One region of the Micromonospora sp. NPDC057141 genome, then DNA from elsewhere that is predicted to be linked to it. Evidence: riboswitches for the same ligand, from Rfam matches in the RefSeq annotation. Region 1 holds a riboswitch; each other region holds the start of a gene.
The links. Region 1 has a riboswitch for cyclic di-AMP ahead of ACFT41_RS24105 (C39 family peptidase). Riboswitches for the same ligand answer to the same signal wherever they lie in the genome.
Positions count from the first base shown of each region.

Region 2: another riboswitch for cyclic di-AMP. It lies ahead of ACFT41_RS10300 (coiled-coil domain-containing protein); the one in region 1 lies ahead of ACFT41_RS24105 (C39 family peptidase).
Region 3: another riboswitch for cyclic di-AMP. It lies ahead of ACFT41_RS09735 (NlpC/P60 family protein); the one in region 1 lies ahead of ACFT41_RS24105 (C39 family peptidase).
Region 4: another riboswitch for cyclic di-AMP. It lies ahead of ACFT41_RS18455 (coiled-coil domain-containing protein); the one in region 1 lies ahead of ACFT41_RS24105 (C39 family peptidase).

Region 1 is NZ_JBHUVA010000060.1:8,463-13,153, reverse strand. It holds gene ACFT41_RS24120 (acyltransferase family protein) at 1-759, shown strand, start outside; gene ACFT41_RS24115 (hypothetical protein) at 847-1,203, shown strand; gene ACFT41_RS24110 (hypothetical protein) at 1,365-2,138, shown strand; cyclic di-AMP (ydaO/yuaA leader) riboswitch at 2,540-2,682, shown strand; gene ACFT41_RS24105 (C39 family peptidase) at 2,915-3,775, shown strand; gene ACFT41_RS24100 (CDP-glycerol glycerophosphotransferase family protein) at 3,983-4,691, opposite strand, start outside.
Region 2 is NZ_JBHUVA010000012.1:47,487-52,177, reverse strand. It holds gene ACFT41_RS10325 (cellulose binding domain-containing protein) at 1-542, shown strand, start outside; gene ACFT41_RS10320 (hypothetical protein) at 685-1,092, opposite strand; gene ACFT41_RS10315 (hypothetical protein) at 1,255-1,401, opposite strand; gene ACFT41_RS10310 (STAS domain-containing protein) at 1,743-2,105, shown strand; gene ACFT41_RS10305 (SRPBCC family protein) at 2,182-2,631, shown strand; gene ACFT41_RS10300 (coiled-coil domain-containing protein) at 2,680-3,753, opposite strand; cyclic di-AMP (ydaO/yuaA leader) riboswitch at 3,758-3,887, opposite strand; gene ACFT41_RS10295 (cation diffusion facilitator family transporter) at 4,041-4,691, opposite strand, start outside.
Region 3 is NZ_JBHUVA010000011.1:50,123-54,813, forward strand. It holds gene ACFT41_RS09730 (NlpC/P60 family protein) at 28-1,044, shown strand; cyclic di-AMP (ydaO/yuaA leader) riboswitch at 1,257-1,397, shown strand; gene ACFT41_RS09735 (NlpC/P60 family protein) at 1,410-2,450, shown strand; gene dcd (dCTP deaminase) at 2,554-3,132, opposite strand; gene ACFT41_RS09745 (pyridoxamine 5'-phosphate oxidase family protein) at 3,234-3,827, shown strand; gene ACFT41_RS09750 (zinc metalloprotease) at 3,900-4,691, opposite strand, start outside.
Region 4 is NZ_JBHUVA010000035.1:6,550-11,240, forward strand. It holds gene ACFT41_RS18445 (heavy metal translocating P-type ATPase) at 1-1,500, opposite strand, end outside; gene ACFT41_RS18450 (YibE/F family protein) at 1,848-3,302, shown strand; cyclic di-AMP (ydaO/yuaA leader) riboswitch at 3,469-3,599, shown strand; gene ACFT41_RS18455 (coiled-coil domain-containing protein) at 3,604-4,629, shown strand.

The DNA of each region.
Region 1 (4,691 bases):
GTCCGCGCCGCGCTGGAGAACCTGTTCCTGGTCCAGGCGTGGGACCCGACGCCCGGCTACTTCTACAGCGTCAACTCGGTGAGCTGGTCGCTCTCCTGCGAGTTGTTCTTCTACGTCTGCCTGCCGTTCGCGCTGCCGCTGGTGCGCCGGGCGCGGGTCGGGGTGCTGTGGGCGGTGGTGGTGGCGGTGCCGCTGCTGATCGTGGCGCTCTGGCCGGGGCAGCGGCTGGTGCCGCAGGAGAGCACCTGGTGGTTCACCCAGGTCTTCCCGGTCGTGCGTTCCCTGGAGTTCTGGATGGGGGTGGCCGCCGCCGAGCTGCTGCGCCGGGGGCGCTGGCGTGGCCCCGGGCTCACCGCCGCCAGCGCCGTCTTCGTCGTCACCTGGGTGGTCGCCGCCCAGTGGATCCGCGCCGAGCTGTGGGCGGCGCTGCTCGCGGCGGCGTACCTGCTGGTCATCGTGGCCGCCGCCGACGCGGACGTGCGCGGCGCGCGGACGCCCTGGCGGTCCCGGCCGATGGTCTGGCTCGGCGAGGTCTCCTTCGCCTTCTACCTGGTGCACGTCTTCGTCATGGTCACCGTCCTGCGGCTGGCCGACCGGCTCGGCACGGGGCTGCCCGGCTGGTGGGGCCCACTGGTGGCGGTCGGCTTCCTGCTGGTGAACCTCGGTCTGGCCGCGCTGCTGCACCGCTGGGTGGAGACGCCGCTGACCCGCCGGCTCGGGCCGCCGCGCCGGCCCCGCACCCCGGCCGCCGCACCCTGAGCGCCGCCGGCAGTGCGCCACGCCGTGTCGAGGAGTGACACGCCAGCCGACCGTGCGCGGCGCGAGCGGTGGCGGTAGCGTGGACATGTGCTTCCCGTCGCGCTGACCTGTCCCCTGTGGTGGGTCGCGCGCTGGACGGCGCGGATGCTGGCGAGCCTCGCTGTCGTGGTCGCGTTCTCCCTCGGTGCCGCGTCGCTGCCGCTCGGCACGATGGTTCCCGGTGGTGCCGATCCTGGCCCGGTCGTCGCGGCCACCGCCGCCACGAAATCCACCGTCGCCGCAGAGTCCACCGTCGCCGCGGATGCCGCCGTTGTGTTGCGGCCGGCCGACGCGCCACCGCCAGCCGGGGCCGGGCACCCGTCGGTTACCGCGCCGGCCCCGCAGCGGGTGCCGACCGGGCATACCCCCGCCGCCGCCGGCCCCCGCGCGCCGCCGGTCGCCTGAGCCACCCGGTCGCCTGAGCCACCCGGCGGGCCGCGCCCGCCACCACCGTCGCCGACGAGGTTTCACCGCCGCACCCGTCCGCCGGGCCCGGTACGCCGCACGCGTCCCGCCCGGCGGCGGTGCGGATCCCTTTCCGCCTCCACTCCTGTGAGGTGCCGACCATGGACATCGTTCTCTACCAGATCCTGACCGAGGTGCCGGTGGCCGCCGCCATCTGGTCCGTGCTGCTCGTGCTGGCGCTCACCGTGCTCACCGTGCTGGTCGCCCGCCCGGAGCGGGACCGCCCGCCCGCCACCGAGCCCCCGACCGGCCCCGCCGCGCCGCCCGCCCCGGAGGCCGCCGACCAGCGCCGGTACGCCGAGGAGGTGGCGGTGGCCGCCGCCGGGGCCGCGCAGAACGCCCGCCGCCGGCGGGCTGCGTGGACGGCCGTCCAGGACGCCGCCGAGCGGGCCTGGCAGGCGTACGACGAGGCGGAGACCGCCGCCCGGCGCTTCCGTGACGCTGGCGCCCTGCCGACGCCGCGCACCCCGCGCACGCCCGCCGAGTACGCGGCCCGGGAGCGCTGGCTGCACCATGCGGCCACGGCAGCCCACCTGCGGGGGGAGTTGTCCATCGGCCAGCTCTGCGACGTCTTCGCCCGCCGGGGCGGCTGGGACCCCCGGCTGCACCCGGTGGAACAGGAGGTCGTCCTGGCCCGGGCGGTCCGGGACGGCAGGCTGGCCCGCTACCGGGCCGCCGCCGAGCGCGAGCGGGCCGCGTGGGGCGACGCCGAACTGGCCGCCGAGGCCGCCCGGGCGCTGGCCGCCGAGGCGTACGCCGCCGCCGAACGTGTCCGACCCACGGAGGTGCCGGCCCCCCGCGCGGCGGCAGCCGGCCGCGCCGTCCCGGCCGCCCGCTGGCGCCCGGCCCGCTGGCGCCCGGCCCGGATCGGCTGAGCCTCCACCGCCCCGCCCCCCCCGCCCCCCGCCCGCCCCCGCCTCGCCCCGGTGATCAAGAAGTTTGCGTCATGATGGAGATCAACTCTGACGTTTTCCTCTTGATCACCGGGGCGGGGGTGTGGTCGGCCGTGAGCCGGGTCACGACCGTCGGGAATCGGGCAACCGGTCCAGACGGTCCGATCGGCTGTCGCAATTCACCGACGATCGTGACCGGTTGTCCCGTTACGGTCCGCTGACGTCGTCTGAGCCGAGCCTCCCATTGAGACACGTCAGCTCCGAATGGCCCGTAAACGAGTTCGCACTGGGGCGTTTAAGCAGGTGGCGAGGGGTTGGCAGGGCTGCGGTCGGCCAGTAGTGTCGGCCCGTCCGGTGCGGTACCCGATCGCAAGAGGCGACGCCGCGCCGACCCGCTCAATCGTGATCATCACGAACCGGGGACCCATTGCACGTCCGGGGTGAATCTGCGGGCCACGGCCTGCGGTAGGGCGATCTTCCCGCCCGAATCCGTCAGCTAACCCGGTAGGCGGTGTCGGAAGGAGTTCCATCCTCGTGCAGCACGACCCCACCCCCCGGGTTGTTCCTCCACCACGGAGCCCGGTGCCCGCGTCCGCCGCCGCCGAACAGGCGCACTGACCGTCGCACCCTTGCGTACGCCCGCCTGAGTGGGCGCCCCCAGAAAGCGGACCCCACCGGCCGCGGACCTGCTCCGCGCCGCCGTGCGCCGCCGTGCGCCCGGATGCCTCCGCTTCCGCCCCCGTCCCGTGGAGGAACACATGAACGATCAACTCAAGCGGCACCTGCGGCGACTCGCCACGGAACGTCCGTACCAGGTCGTCGCCGGCTCCGCTGCGGCGCTCCTGCTGGCCTCCGGCACCGGCGCGCTGCTCGCCGCCGCCGACGCCCCCGCCCCGCAGCGGACCACCAGCGCCGCCGTCGCCGAGGTCGTGCCCCGCCTCGATGGCGCGGCCAGCCGCGGCCAGGCACGGATCGCCGTGCCGCCCTCTGCCGGTGCACCAACCAGCGCCTCGCCGTCGCCGAGCGCCACCTCGGCCGCCCCGAACCCCGACCTGACCGCCACGGCGACGCCGAAGAAGACCACGGCGAAGCCGGCGGCCCCGAAGCCGCCGTCGGCCAAGGTCCTCGACTACGACTACGAGGCACAGACCACCTACTACTACTGTGGCCCGGCGGCGGTGCGCAACGCGCTCTCCGCCACCGGCGTCGAGGGCACCCAGGACGACCTAGCCGCCCGCCTCGGCACCACCGAGATGGGCACCAACTCGGCCTACGACACCACCCGGGTGCTCAACGACATGGTCAAGGGCGACCCGTACCGGACCCGGCTGATCCCCGGCGGCGCCGCCACCCCGGCGGAGACGGACCAGCTCCAGGCCGACGTCGTGAAGGCGATCAGCGCCGGGCGCGGCGTCGTGGTGAACATCGCCGGCGACGCCACCGACGTCGACGGCGGCTGGCACTCCTTTCCCGGCGGCCACTACATCGCCGTCGTCGGCTACCGCGACTCCGGGCGCGCCGTGCGCATCGCCGACTCGGCGGACCCGGCCGTCCCGGCGTACTGGATCAGCACCGCCGCGCTGGCCCACTGGGCCGCGACCCGCGGTTACTCGGCCTGACACCACCCTCCCCCACCGGCCCCGGCTCTCCCGAGAGAGCCGGGGCCGGTCCCGGCTCGCGGTCCGGTGAGACCGCAGGCGGATCACTCCCGGATGGCGGACGGCGTGCTGGCTCTGGGGTTACGGGCGCCCGCCTGCCCTGCTCCGGCGCGGAGTTCCCCGTGTTCGCCCGCCGGCACAACCTGCTGTGGCCGACGGGCGGGACGCTCAGGCGGTGGGGGAGTGGGCCACGGCGTCGGCGGCGCGCGGGGCCGGCGGGTGCCAGCCCGGCTCCAGCTCCCGGCGGGCCGCCGCCAGGAACGCCTCGGCGTACGACTCGGCCGGGAAGTCGCCCAGGTAGTGGGCCCGGGTGCCCCAGCGGGCGGCCCCCTTGGGGTCGGTGTCCAGCAGCAGGGCGAGCACCTCGTCGAGGTTGCCCGCGTCGCGCCGCAGCACGTACCCCGGGCCGGCCAGCGGGAACCGCTCGACGAAGCGGTCGCCGTCGCCGACCATGTCCGTCACCGCGTACGGCTTGCCGGAGTAGAGGTAGTCGGAGATGACCCCGGAGACGTCCGAGACCAGCGCGTCGGAGCGGTTCACGCAGTCGACCAGGGACAGTTCCCGGCTGGCCGCCGCGCCGAAGACGTGCTGCCGCCCGGTGCGGGCCCGGTCCGCCGCCAGCAGCTCCGTGAGCCGGGCGAGCTGCCGCGCCGACGCCGGGTTCTGTCCGGTGTACGGGTGGGCGCGCAGGATCACCGTCGCGCCCCGGGCCAGCAGCCCCCGCACGATCGTCTCGCCCACCGGCAGCGAGCAGTAGTTCGCATCGGCGTGGTGCCCCGTCCAGGTCGGGGTGTAGAGCACCGTCGGGTTCGCCAGACCGGGGGTCGGCGTGCGGCGTACCTCGATCGACTCGACCTGCGGGCGGCCGACCACGACG
Region 2 (4,691 bases), on a different contig from region 1:
GCAACGCGGGCGAGGCGCTGACCGGTGACCCGCGCGTCTACGGGCGCGCCTACCTGGGCACCAACGGGCGGGGCATCATCGTCGCCGACCGGCTCGGCGGTGCCACCACCCCGCCGGCGACGACGCCCCCGGCGACGACACCCCCGGCCACCACGCCCCCGGCGACCACTCCGCCGGCGACGACGCCGCCGGCCACCACGCCCCCGGCGACCCCGACGGGCACGCCGGTGCCGGCAGGGGCCTGCTCGGCGACGTACAAGGTGATCGGCTCCTGGTCCGGTGGCTTCCAGGGCGAGGTGACCGTGAAGAACAACAGCGGCTCGGCGAAGAGCTACTGGGGCGTGGTCTGGAACTTCCCCAACGGCCAGCAGATCACCCAGCTCTGGGGCGGCACGTACACCCAGACCGGGGCCCAGGTCGTGGTGCGTGACGCGGGCTGGAACGGGGCCCTGCCCGTCGGTGGCAGCACCACCTTCGGCTTTGTCGCCAGCGGGACCGGAGCCAACTCGACTCCGGCGATCCTGACCTGCACGGCCAACTGACCGTCCACCCGGGCGCGAACCCCGGGCCGGCCTCCCCGCACGGAGGCCGGCCCGGTTCGCGTCTCGGTGGGCCTCGCGTCTTGGTGGGTCGGCGATGACGACCAGCCGGGGCGGCTCAGCCGTCCCGGCGTGTCGGGTGAGCTCAGCCGTCCAGGCCGACCGGGGAGTCGGGCCGGTCGACGTCGACGAACTCGATCTCCTCGACGTCGCGCTCGCCCCGGCGCCCGACGGCCCGCGCGGCCGAACCGGCGGCCCAGCCGATCGCCGCTCCGGCCAGGGCGGCCCCGATCAGCAGCGTCCAGGGCAGGGCGGGCCGGCGGCCGGCGAGCGCGTCGAAGGCCAGCACCGCCCGGCGGCGCGCCTCGTCGGCCGCGGAGCCGACCAGGTCGCCCGCGTCGTCGGCGAGGCCGGAGCCGCTGCGCCGGGCGGAGCGGGCGGTGCCCCGAACGCTGTCCCCGGCGGAGCCTACGGCGGAGGCCAGATGCTGCCACGCCTGGTCCGCGATCCGCTCGGGCTTGCTGCGGCGCTCCAGCAGGTTGGTTCCGAACATCGTGCTACCTCCTCGGGTGCCGAAGCTTGCGGCCACTTCGGACTGCGGCGTGGGACCGGTGGGCGGTCGCCCGCCGGTGGGTCGCCCCCGCCGGCGTGGTCCGCCCACCGGGGCAGTGCCCCACCCGACGCCGCCGCAAACCCCGGCGTGCCGGCTGTGCCTTCAGCGTACGGACACCACCGCCGCGCCCCGGGCGAAGTCGTCGCCGTCGTCGTCATCGTCGTCGTCCCCGCCGCCGCCGAAGCCGCAGGCCAACATGAGTGCGAGCAGCGCGCCGACGCCGGCCAGGCCGGCCAGTCTCCGGATCATTTGGTGGTTCCTTCCGTGGTGCGGGTGTGGACGCCGCCGATGTTAGGCGGGGCGGGCAACGGCGGCGGGTCCCGCCGGTGACGGCCGGGTGGACCACACGCCCGGGGCGCGGGGTGCGCGCGAAGGTCGGAGGGGACCGCTACCCTGGGTCGGCGACATCGGCCCCGGGCCGGTCGTGTGGCTAACAGGATCTGAAAAGTCCGGATAAGGGCAACGTGTTTTGCCCTGATCCACGAATTGCTCATCCCGAGGGGTGGCGACCGAGGCCGTCGGAGGAATACTCTCGGTCGCGGCCCGCGTACTGATGAGGCGCCCGTGAATGGGCGAGTGGAGGTGCTCGCGTGAGCCTGTCGATCGTGAAGTCGGTTCTTTCCGGTGGTGTCATCGAGATCGCCCCGCGTGGCGAGATCGACGTCGACACCGCGTACGAGGTGCGCGAAGCCGTCGCGGAGGTGCTCACCAAGGGGCGTCCCGCCCGCATCGAGCTGAACATGCGCCTCATCACCTTCATCGACTCGGTCGGCATCAGCGCGATGGTGGCCGGCTTCCAGACCGCCGAGGTCAGCGGCGTGAAGCTGGTCGTCACCGAGCCGAGCCGGTTCGTGCACCGGCAACTGTGGGTGACCGGCCTGCTCGGCCTCTTCGGTGCCCCCGAGCCCTACTACGCCGGCACGGCCACCCCCGAGGTGCTGCCGGGCGCCTGACCGGGGTCGCCGGCGGTGGTTCACGCGCCGGGGCCCGGCTCTTCCTCCACGCCCTCGGGTGGGGGACGATCGACGGATGCCCCGGCGCGACAGCTTCCAATACTCGGTCCAGGCCTGCTGCCCGCGGGCCGAGGCAGTGGCGCTGCTCAGTGACCCCGCCCGGCAGACCGAGCTGCATCCGTTGATCACGCGGGTGCGCCGGTTGCCGCCCCGGCCGGGTGCCCTGGCCAGTTATGCGATAACCGATCAGCTCGCCGCCGGGCCGCTGCGCTTCGGCGTGACGTATCAGGCGGACGTGCTGGTGGTGACCGACGACGAGATCGTCACGCTGGCCCGGCAGCGGCCGGCCACGACGGTGCGTAACCACACCCGGCTGCGCGACGAGCCGGGCGGCCTCGTCCGCGTCGACGTGGAGATCACCCTGGCCGCCCCGACGCTGCTGTTCGCGTACGCCTTCCGGCAGGCCCGCTCGGCGCACCTCGGGCTGGCCCGCCGGCTGGGCGAGGTGCTGGGCCGGGCGGCGTAGCGCCCCGGCGACCCGGCCCACGGGGGAGGGCCGCCGAGGCGGGCGCGGTCAGATCACCGACAGGTGCACGTGGTTGGTGTGGTCGCTGGACGGGTCCCCGTTTCCGCCGCTGTACGCCTTCCAGCCGCTGCTGGGCAGCCAGATCTGCTTGAACCAGATCACGTACAGCACGGCGAGCCGGTCGGCGTTGCGCACGTAGTACGCCGCCAGGTTGTTGCCGTAGGTGCGGTCCCCGCCGGTGGCCACGCCGCCGAAGCCGCCCTTCTGCGCGGCGAAGTCGCAGGCCCGGCCCTTCGGGTGCTCGCCGGAGCCACCGGGGCGGTAGCAGGAGACGTACCGGGTGAAGCCGGCGGCCTTGGCCTGGTTGAGCGCGTGCAGGGTGCGCGGGGTGATGCAGCCGTTGGCCGGGGTGGGGTCGTTGACGCTGCACGACTCCGCCGGCCAGGAGCCGTCGGAGTTGCGCTTCGCGGGGGTGGCGTTGGCGCTGGAGCTGCCGCCCGGGCTGGACCCGCCGCCGCTGTTGCTGCTGGCCTTGTTGTTGGCCACGGTGAGCGCCCGTTCGGCCTGTTCCTTGCGCTTGCCCATCAGCGTGACCTGCTTGCGCTGCTCGCGGATCTCGCCGTCGATCCCCTGTCGGGTCTTCGTCGCCTCGTCCCGGGTGGTCAGCAGCGCGCGCAGCGCCCGGTCCTCGTTGGCGGCGACCGCGTCGAGCGCGGCGGCCCGGTCCAGGAATCCCTCGGGGGAGCTGCTGTCGAGCAGCAGTGAGGCGGCGGTGAGCCGACCCTTCTTGTACGCCACACCGGCGATCTCGCCGACCTTCGCGCCCCGCGTGACCAGCTCGGCCTCGACCGTCTTGAGCTGGCCGCCGAGCTTCTGCTGCCGCTTCACCGAGCGGTCGAGGGCGGTCTTGGCCTCCAGGTAGCCCTTGCTGGCCGCTTCGAGCTGGGCGCGCAGGGCGGGGGTGCCGCCCTCCTCGTCGTCGCCCGGCGCGGCGAGCAGGCCGACGGGCGGCGCGGCCCCGGCCGGCGTCACGGGCGCGGCCCCGAGGCCGACGGCGAGCGTCAGCACCAGCGCCGCCGCGACCCGGGCGGCGATCCTTCCTACAGGTGCCACTACTGGCATATGCATGTCCTTCCATCAGCCGCCGACCGGGTTAGCTGACGGGTTCGGGACGGACGATCCCTACCGCTGGAGCGGATGCACCCCACGAACATGGTTCCCCGGCTCGCCCGTAGGCGATTAGGCGGCGGCCACCACAGGCGCCGGAGGGCGCCGCCCGGCGGAGGCCGGGACCGAGCCTACCGGTGCCTGTGGGACCAGCGCTGCTTCCGTGACGGAGGGTACGCGGATAAATCCCGTCAAGTCCGGCATTCGACCGTATAAGTCACGAAAATTGATGGGCGTCGGTCTCACCAGCCGGCCGGCCCGCAGCCGTCGCGGGCCGCCCCCGGCTCGACCTGCAACGTGGCGTGCTCGATGTGGAAGTCCTCGTGCAGGGCGGTGCGGGCGGCGGTCAGCACCGCGCCGACCTCCGCGCCGGGCGCCATGGTCAGGTGGGCCGAGGCGACCTCCATGCCGGAGGTCAGCGTCCAGACGTGCAGGTCGTGCACCTCGACCACGCCGGGCACGGCGGCCAGCCGGTCGTGCACGGCGGTCACCTGGAGGTGCTCCGGCGCGGCCTGGACCAGGATGCGCACCGCGGCCCGACCGAGCCGCCAGGTGCGGGGCAGGATGAACACGCCGATCGCGACGGCCACCGCCGGGTCCGCCCACCACCAGCCGGTGACCATGATCAGCGCCGCCGCCCCGATCACCCCGACCGACCCGAGCAGGTCGCCCAGCACCTCCAGGTACGCCCCGCGCAGGTTGAGGCTCTCCTTCGCCCCGCTGCGCAGCAGGGCGAACGCGGCGACGTTGGCGAGCAGGCCCAGCACCGCCACCGCGAGCATCGGGCCGGTGGTCACCTCGGGCGGGTCGCCGAAGCGGCGGACGGCCTCGACGAGGACGTAGACGGCGACGCCGCTGAGCAGCAGGGCGTTGCCGAGCGCGGCGAGCACCTC
Region 3 (4,691 bases), on a different contig from region 1:
GCCCGGCGGTCGGTTGCGAAGGAGTCGGTGCCGGTGGCAACCATGCCCCCCCATCGTCGTGCCCCGGGACGATCGCCCGCTCGCCCGGGTGGTGTCCGCCGGTTCGCACATCGCCTGCTCACCCTGGTCGCGGCGGTCGCCGTCGGCGCCGGGACACTGACCGCGCCCGCGTACGCCGAGCCCTCGGTCGACGAGATCGAGGCGCAGATCGACAAGCAGTGGGAGCAGCTCGAACCCACCATCGAGCAGTACAACAAGGTGTCTGTGCAGCTGAAGGCGAACCGGGAGAAGGCGAAGGCGCTGGAGAAGAAGATCCAGCCGCTGGCGCTCGAAACCGAGCTGGCCATGAACCGCGTCGGCGATCTCGCCTCCCGCTACTACATCTCCGGCCCGTCGCAGGACATCGGCGCGCTGCTGGTCAGCACCAAGCCGGGCACCCTCGCCGAGCAGCTGACCATCCTGGACCGGCTGGCCGCGCAGGAGCGCAAGCAGGTCGAGGGCGTGCTCGCCATCCGGGCGAAGTACGACACCGAGAAGCAGAAGCTCGACACGCTCATCGCCACCCAGGAGAAGCAGACCAAGGAGCTGGCGGAGAAGAAGAAGCAGATCAACGCCGAGATCAAGCGGCTCCAGGCGTCGATGCCGAAGACGGTGGTGTCCGTCCAGGGGTGCCCGACCATCACCGGCGTGATCAATTCGGATGCCCGCACCGCCATCAAGACCGCCTGTGCGCAGGTCGGCGACCCGTACGTCTTCAACACCGCAGGGCCGGACACGTTCGACTGCTCCGGCCTGACCCAGTACGCCTACAAGGCGGCTGGAATCTACCTGGCCCACTTCACCGGCGACCAGTGGAAGAAGGGCACTCTGGTGTCGCGTTCCGAGGCTCGCCCCGGTGACCTGGTGTTCTTCTTCGCGGACGTGCATCACGTCGGCCTCTACCTCGGCAACGGCATGATGGTGCACGCGCCCCGCGCCGGCAAGCCGGTCAACGTGAGCAGCATCAACACCATGCCGATCGCCGGCTTCCGCCGAATCACCTGATCGCCCGGCGCGGCCCCCGCGAAGGCCGCGCCCGCAGCACCACCCGAGAGCCCTCGGTCCTCCGACCGGGGGCTCTCGGCGTGCGGTGGACATCGAAGCCGGCGACGGGTCTGTACGGTGCGTCACGGCCCGGTGGGTTGCGGATCGACGACGATCGTCTCTACTCTGGCCAATTGTCGGCCGGTAGCTGCACCGCCCAGCCGGGCGGTGACGGTGCGACACCGCCGAGTCGCCTCCGGGCGAGCCGGGGACCCAGGTACGCCGGGGTGAATCCGCAGCGGTGCTGCGGTAGGGCGCTCTCCCTTCCCGCCCGAACCCGTCAGCTAACCCGGTAGGCGGTAACGGAAGAAGGAGAACGGAGCCCGGTGGCACACCATGCCCCGCGGCGCCCGTCACGCCGGTCGGCCGACGCCGACCGCCTGCCGGCCGCGCCGCGCACCCGCTGGTCACGCTGCACCACCGCCCTCGCCGCCCTGGTCGGCGTCGCCGTCGTCCTGACCGGCGCACCGACCGTGGCCCACGCCGACCCCTCGGTCGCCGAGATCGAGCGGCAGATCGACGAGGACTGGAACAAGCTCGAACCGCTCATCGAGCGGCACAACGCCACCCGCCAGGACCTGGCCGCCAAGCGTAAGCAGGCCGACGCGCTCGCCGCGCGGATCGGGCCGCTCCAGCGCCAGGTGGACGAGGCGCTGGAGAAGGTCGGCGGCCTCGCCGCCGAGGCGTACAAGGGCGACAACCTCTCGGTGGTCAACGCCCTGCTGGGCAGCCGCACGCCCAGCCAGATGATGGGGCAGCTGGAACTGCTCGACCGGTTCGCCCAGCGCCAGCAGCACGATGTCCAGGCGGTCGTCGACCTCCGCGACGAGCTGGCCGCGAAGAAGCAGCCCCTCGACGAGATGGTCACCCAGCTCGCCCGCACCGAGGCCCAGCTCGCCGCTAGGAAGAAGCAGATCAACACCGAGATCGACCGCCTGCAGAAGCTGCGGCTGAAGGTGTACGGCAACGGCGGCGGCGGCCCGCTGCGGCCCGCCCCCTGCCCGGCGAGCTATCCGGGCGGCGGCGCGGGGACGGCGGTGAAGTTCGCCTGCGCCCAGATCGGCAAGCCCTACGTCTGGGGCGCCGAGGGCCCGAACTCGTACGACTGCTCGGGGCTGATGCTGGCCGCCTGGGCGAAGGCCGGGGTCTCGCTGCCGCACAACGCAGCCCGGCAGCGGTCGGTGACCGCCAAGGTCAGCCGCGCCGACCTGCGCCCCGGCGATCTGGTCTTCTACTATGCCGACCTGCACCACGTCGGCATGTACGTGGGCGGGGGCTGGGTGGTGCACGCCTCCCGGGCCGGTGTCCCGGTGAAGATGAAGCGCCTCGACGACGGCCCGATCCACAGCTTCGGCCGCCCCGCCTGAGGTGCAAGGAAGGGCCCCTTCTTAACGCATACGGTCGAGAAGGGGCCCCTTCTCACACCCGGAGGGGTCGACGGCGACGTCGCGTAGGGCAGGCAGGGCTGCGTCAGCGGGTCGGCCAGGTGCGCCAGCTCTGCCAGGAGCGGCTCGGGGTCGGGCCGCGCTGGCCCTGGTAGCGCGAGCCGTAGACCGCCGAACCGTACGGGTGCTCGGCCGGTGACGACAGCCGGAAGATGCACAGCTGGCCGATCTTCATGCCCGGCCAGAGCGTGATCGGCAGGTTCGCCACGTTGGACAGCTCCAGCGTGACGTGCCCCGAGAAGCCCGGGTCGATGAAGCCGGCCGTGGAGTGGGTGAGCAGCCCCAGCCGGCCCAGCGAGCTCTTGCCCTCCAGCCGGCCCGCGAGCTGGTCGCCGAGGGAGATCACCTCCAGCGTGGAGGCGAGCACGAACTCACCCGGGTGCAGCACGAACGGCTCGCCGTCGGGCACCTCGATCATGGAGGTCAGGTCGTCCTGCTGCATCGACGGGTCGATGTGCGTGTAGAGGTGGTTGTTGAAGACCCGGAAGAGCTGGTCGAGGCGTACGTCGATGCTCGACGGCTGCACCAGGGTCGGCTCGAACGGCTCCAGCGCGAGTGTGCCGGCCTTCAGCTCGGCGACGAGGTCGCGGTCGGAGAGCAGCATCGCAACACCATAGCGAGGCTGGTCGGCGAGCCGGCGATCGGTACGCCCCGGCCAGCGCGTCGCGCTTCGCGTGTCGTACAGGTGTTCGATAGGATGCTGGCATGGCTTCCTGGTCCGAATTCGCCGCTGACGAGCCACGACTCGCCGACGGGATCCGTCACCTCATGCAGCAGTACGGGCCGGGCTTCGGCTACCTGGCCACCGTCCGCGCCGACGGTGGGCCCCGGGTGCACCCGGTCTCCCCGGTGATCACCGACGAGGGGCTCTTCTGCTTCGTCGTCGACTCGCCGAAGCGGCGCGACCTCGAACGCGACGGCCGTTACGCGCTGCATTCCTTCCCGCCGGAGGACAGCGACGACGAGGCATACGTGGCCGGGCACGCCAGGCCCGTGACCGACCAGGCCCGGGTGGCCCGGCTCGCCGAGATCGGGCGGGCCGCGCCGCAGGTCGACTGGCGGCTCTTCGAGTTCACCGTCGACGTGGCGATGCTGGCCCGGCGTGGTGACGCCGGCACCGTCCGCCCCGGAGAGGCGACCGACCGGCCGGCCGTGCAGGTCTGGCTCGACCCTGGGGCGGCCGGTGCCGCGAGCACCGCGCCCGACGCCGCGAGCACCGCCTCGGGCGGCGGCGCTGTGGGCGTACCAGATCGGCGGTCGGCCCTCGGCGGGCGCGGCGCCCATCGTGCGGCGGCCTGACCCCCACAGACGCCGGTGCCGGCCCCGTCGGGAGACGGAGCCGGCACCGGGATGATCAGCGACAGCGGTACGTCAGGCCGCGCGGTACGCGTTCCACGCGGTCAGCATCCGATCCGCCTGGCCGGCGGTGAACTGGTACATGCACGAGTCGTACGTGTAGTCCATGAAGTTGGTGATCGGGTCGAGGCCGGTCGCGGTGCAGGTGTCCCGCCCGGTCGGGCACTGGAAGGCCGCCTCGGCCTCCGCCGGCGTGTCGCTCACGCCGTCGCCGGAGCCGCGGCAGCCGCCCTGGAAGGTGTGGTAGAGGTTCAGCCAGTGGCCGATCTCGTGGGTGCCGGTGTCGCCCTGGTTGTAGTTGGTGGCGGTGCCGCCCGGCAGCGACTCGCTCAGCACGACGACGCCGTCCATGCTGTCCAGCCGGCGCTTCGGGAAGGTGGCCCAGCCGAGCAGGTCGTCGCTCAACTCGCCGAGGTAGATGTTCAGCGTGTTCTTGCCGCCCTCGCGCAGCGAGGTCTTCATCGAACGCTCGGCCGAGGAGCCCGACACGATCGGGTACCACGCCGGGTTGGTGACCCGGTTGATCTTCTGGAGCTGGAAGCTGAAGGCGGTGGCCGCGCCGCCGGTGGCGCCGCTGTAGGCCTGGTTCAGCACGCTGATCTGCGAGTTGATCATCGAGTCCGGGATGTTGCCGCCAGCGCGGGTGCCGTCCTCCTGGATGACGTGCACGATGACCGGCACGGTCACGGTGGCGAGCGCGGCGGCGCCAGCCCCGACCCGGAAGTTGGCCCGTTCGCGCAGGGCGGCGGCGAGGTCGGCCTCCCGCTCGCGGGTCTCCTTGGCGGTCAGTTCGTTCGGCTCGTGCTT
Region 4 (4,691 bases), on a different contig from region 1:
TACTTCGTCGGCGAGGGCGAGCGCGCCGAGCACCGTGCCGGGGAGGCGGACCAGGTGGAGCACGGCGGCCCCCCGCCCCGCCCACTCGGCGGCAATCCGGTCCAGCTCGGCGGGGAGGCCCACGCCCAGCTCGCGCAGCAGCGCCGGCCCGCCCGCCGCGTACTCCGTGCCGTCGATGGTGGCCCGCACCCCACGGCCCGGCAGTGCGCGGAAGCCGGTGGCCGGCGCGGGTCCGCCGCGTTGCTCGGCGGCGGCGACGATCGCTCGGGCCAGCGGGTGCTCGCTGTCCGCCTCGACCCCGGCGGCCAGCCGCAGCAGCTCGTCCTCACCGGTGCCGGCGACGGCCGCGACACCGGTCACGACGTGCTCGCCCCGGGTCAGGGTGCCGGTCTTGTCGAACAGCACCGCGTCGACGGTGCGCATCCGCTCCAGCGCGAGCCGGTTCTTCACCAGGATGCCAGAGCGCGCCGCAACCGCCGTGGACAGCGCGATGACCAGCGGGATCGCCAGCCCCAGCGCGTGCGGGCAGGCGATCACCAGCACCGTGACGGTCCGCACCACGGCCTCGTCGGCGTCGCCGAGGGCGGACCAGACCAGCACCGTGACCACGGCGGTGGCGGTGGCGACGTAGAACAGCCAGGCCGCGAAGCGGTCGGCGAGCGCCTGGGCCCGGCCGCTGGAGCGCTGCGCCTCGGCGACCATGCGCTGGATGCCGGCGAGGGTGGTCTCCTCGCCGATCGCCGCCACCTCGACCCGGATCGCCGAGTCCGTGGCCACCGTGCCCGCCACCACCCGGTCGCCGGCCGACCGGACGACCGGGCGGGACTCTCCCGTGATCATGGATTCGTCCAGCTCGGCGGCCCCGTCGACGACCCGGCCGTCGGCCGGCACCCGACCGCCCGGCCGGACCAGCAGCACGTCGCCGACGCGCAGCTCGGCCACCGGGACCCGATCGGTGCCGCCGTCGGGGCGGACCCGCTCGGCGTCGTCGGGCAGCAGCGCGGCCAACGCGGCGAGGGCGCCCCGGGCCTGACCGATCGCCCTCATCTCCTGCCAGTGCCCGAGCAGCATGATGGTGACCAGCGCCGCCAGCTCCCACCAGAAGTCCAGGTCGAACGCGCCGGCGCTGGTGGCCAGCGATGCGACGTACGCGACGCTGATCGCCATCGCGATGAGCAGCATCATCCCCGGTGCCCGGTCGCGTAGCTCCCGGACCGCGCCGACCAGGAACGGCCACCCGCCCCACCAGAAGACCGCCGAGCCGAGCACCGGGCCGACCAACGCCCGGCCGGGGAACTCCAGCGAGTAGCCGAACCAGTCCATCACCAGGTGGCTGGTGACGACGATCGGCAGGGTCAGCGCGAGGCAGAGCCAGAACCGGCGGCGGAACATCTCCGGGTCGTGCCCAGCGTGCTTGTCGTGCCCGCCGGGTCCGGCGCGCTTGTCCGGTGCGCCGGGTCCGGCGGGTGCGCCGTGCCTCGCGTGCGCTTCGTGGGCCATGTCTCCAAGATGCCCCGCCGCCGGTCAGATTGGCAGCATGTCGGTCAGACGGCGGTATCCGAGCGGCCGGAACACCGCCATGTCGCCGACATGGTGTCGACCGGCCTGCGTCCGCAGGTGAGGGTGGCTACGATTCCGGGCGATGGGACGCAGGATCCCGCTCCGGGCGACCGGAGGAGCGGAAGGGGCTTCGGATGGGCCGGCGGAGCGGGGGTCCTCGGGCGGGGGTCCTCGGGCGGCCGGCCCGGTGAGGTCGTTCGGGCAGCCAGCCCGGATCGACCGCCGCGACGCTGAACCGTCCGGGCCGCCGAGCCGTATCCCGCGCTGACACCGTTTGGAGACCGTCGATGGGCGCCGACCACAACCGACCCGCTCCGCCCACCCCGCCAGGGGTGCGGCGGCTCCTCGTCGCGACCGTGGTGCCCCTCTTCGTGATCACCGTGATCGCGGCGATCGTCCTGTGGCCCCGCGACGGCGGCCCGGAGGTCGACGGCGGCTCGCCGGTGCCCCGCTACCACGGCACAGTGACCCGGGTGGTCACCGAGGAGTGCCCGCCACAGCCCGGGACGCCGGAGGCCGGGCCGGACGTCGCGGACGGCCCGTGCGGCACGGTGACCGTCCGGGTGGAGCAGGGGCCGGACGCCGGGCAGCAGGTCGAGACGCCGATCCCCACCGGCCCCGGCGCGCCCACCGTCGCCGTCGACGACCGGATCGTGCTGGTGAAGCTGACCGACCCGGCGGACCCGACGGCGAGCGCCTACAACATCGCCGAGCACCAGCGCGGCACTCCGCTGGTCTGGCTGGCGGTGGTGTTCGCGCTGGCGATCGTCGCGTTCGGCCGCTGGCGGGGGGTGGCCGCCCTGGCCGGCCTGGCCGCCACCTTCGCCATCCTGCTGACCTTCGTACTGCCCGGGATCGGCGCGGGCGGGTCACCGCTGCCGATCGCCGTCGTCGGCTCCGCGCTGATCATGTTCGTGGTGCTGTACCTCACCCACGGGGTCAGCGCGCAGACGTCGGTGGCCGTCCTCGGCACCCTGGGCAGCCTGGTGCTCACCGGCCTCCTGGGCACCCTCGCCACGGCGGCCACCCACCTCACCGGGTACGGCAGCGAGGACGCCACCACCCTGTCGATGTTCCGGGGCGACGTGGATCTGCACGGCCTGCTGCTGGCCGGCATCATCATCGGTTCGCTCGGGGTGCTCGACGACGTCACCGTCACCCAGGCGGCCACGGTCACCGAGCTGGCGCACGCCAACCCGGGGCTGTCCCGGTTGCAGCTCTACCGGGCGGCCACCCGCGTCGGCCGGGCGCACATCGCCTCCACGGTCAACACGATCGTGCTGGCGTACGCGGGCGCGTCGCTGCCGCTGCTGCTCCTGCTCACCGCCGACTCCCGCCCGGTGACCGAGATCCTGACCAGCGAGTTCCTCGCCCAGGAGATCGTCCGCAGCGCGGTCGCCACGCTGGGCCTGATCGCCGCCGTGCCGCTCACCACCGGGCTGGCCGCCGTGGTCACCGCAGCGGGCCGCACCGCCGCGGGACGGACCACGGCAGGGCGCAGCGCCGCGGAAAGCGCCGCCGCGGGACGGACCAGGGCGACCCGGTCCGGTCCGGCGGGCGTCGGGGACGTGCCGGCGACGCGTACGCCGGGCAGCGGCCGGCGGCGGCCCGCGGAGCGGGATCTCGCGCTGGAGGCGCTCGGCGGCGGCCGGGCGGCCGAGGGGTTCCCCGACGACCACGCCCCCACCCACCCCCCGGCCGGACGGCCGCACCGAGAAGGAGGCACGGAGACCGCATGGTGACACTCCGCAGCGTGACCAATGGCGGCATCCGCCCTGAGAAGCGCATCACCGATCACCGACAGCGATTACGAAATAGCGCTTTCAGTCGGCAGCCGGACGTAGCTCCCCACGAGGACTCTCGGGTAACCTCGCTGCCGGTCACCGCCGAAGGCGCGAAGCGGCGCCTGCGGTGCCGCCGCCCAATCGCCGCGAGGCGAGCCGGGGAACCAGGTGCCCGGGGTGAATCCGCGCGAGCGGTAGGGGCCACTTCCGCCCCGAACCCGTCAGCTAACCCGGTCGGCGGTCGATGGAAGGGAACACTGTGACGGCACCCCTGCACCGCTGGTTGACCCCCGTGGTGGCCGTGCTCGCTGCCCTGGCGGTCGTCGCCGGGCCGGCCGCCCCGGCGCTCGCCCTGCCCTCCGCCGCCCCCCAACCGTCGGGGCACGAGGAGGACGACGAGCCCCAGCTCATCACCGATGTGATCGAGGCGACCAACCGGGACTACGCCCAGGCCAAGTCGAAGCTCGAAAAGTCGAAGAAGCGCCAGGCCCAGCTCGCCGAGGAGGTGCGGAAGGCCCAGGACGAGCTGGACGCGCTCGCGCCGCAGGTCGGCGAGATGGCCGCGCAGTCGTACCGGACCGGCCGGGTCGGCGCGATGGCGATGCTGTTGGAGAGCAACACCCCGGACTCGTTCGTCAAGCGCGCCTCCGCCCTCGACGAGCTGAACATGGTCAACGCCAACAAGCTGGCCGAGGTCAGCGCGGCCAAGAACCGCGCCGAGCAGGCCAAGCTCGCGCTCGACGCCGAGGTGCGCGAGCAGCAGAAGCAGGCGTCGGTCATGGCGAAGAAGAAGTTCGACGCCGAGAAGGCGCTCGCGCTGGTCGGCGGCGCGGGCTTCACCGGCGGTCTGGTTTCCGCCACCTCCCCGGTCGCGAAGATCGGGCCGGGCCGGACGTCGGACGGCGACTGGCGACCGGAGTCGTGCAGCGAGAACGACCCCACCACCTCCGGCTGCGTCACGCCCCGCACACTGCACGCGTACAAGGAGACCAAACGGGCCGGCTTCAACCGGTTCGTGGGCTGCTACCGGCCGGGCGGGCCGTGGGAGCACCCCAAGGGCCGGGCCTGCGACTGGTCGCTCCAGAACAGCGGATTCGCCCCCTGGCACAACAACGACACCCGGATGTACGGCAACAACCTGGCCGCGTTCCTCATCCGCAACGCCGACCGGCTCGGCATCTACTACGTCATCTGGAACCGGCAGATCTGGTTCCCGGCGACCGGCTGGAAGTCCTACAGCGGGCCCTCCAACCACACCGACCACGTGCACATGTCGCTGCTCTGACGCCGCGTGCCGCGCACGCCGAGAGGGGCCGTCCCACTGTGGGCGGCCCCTCTCGGCGCGTA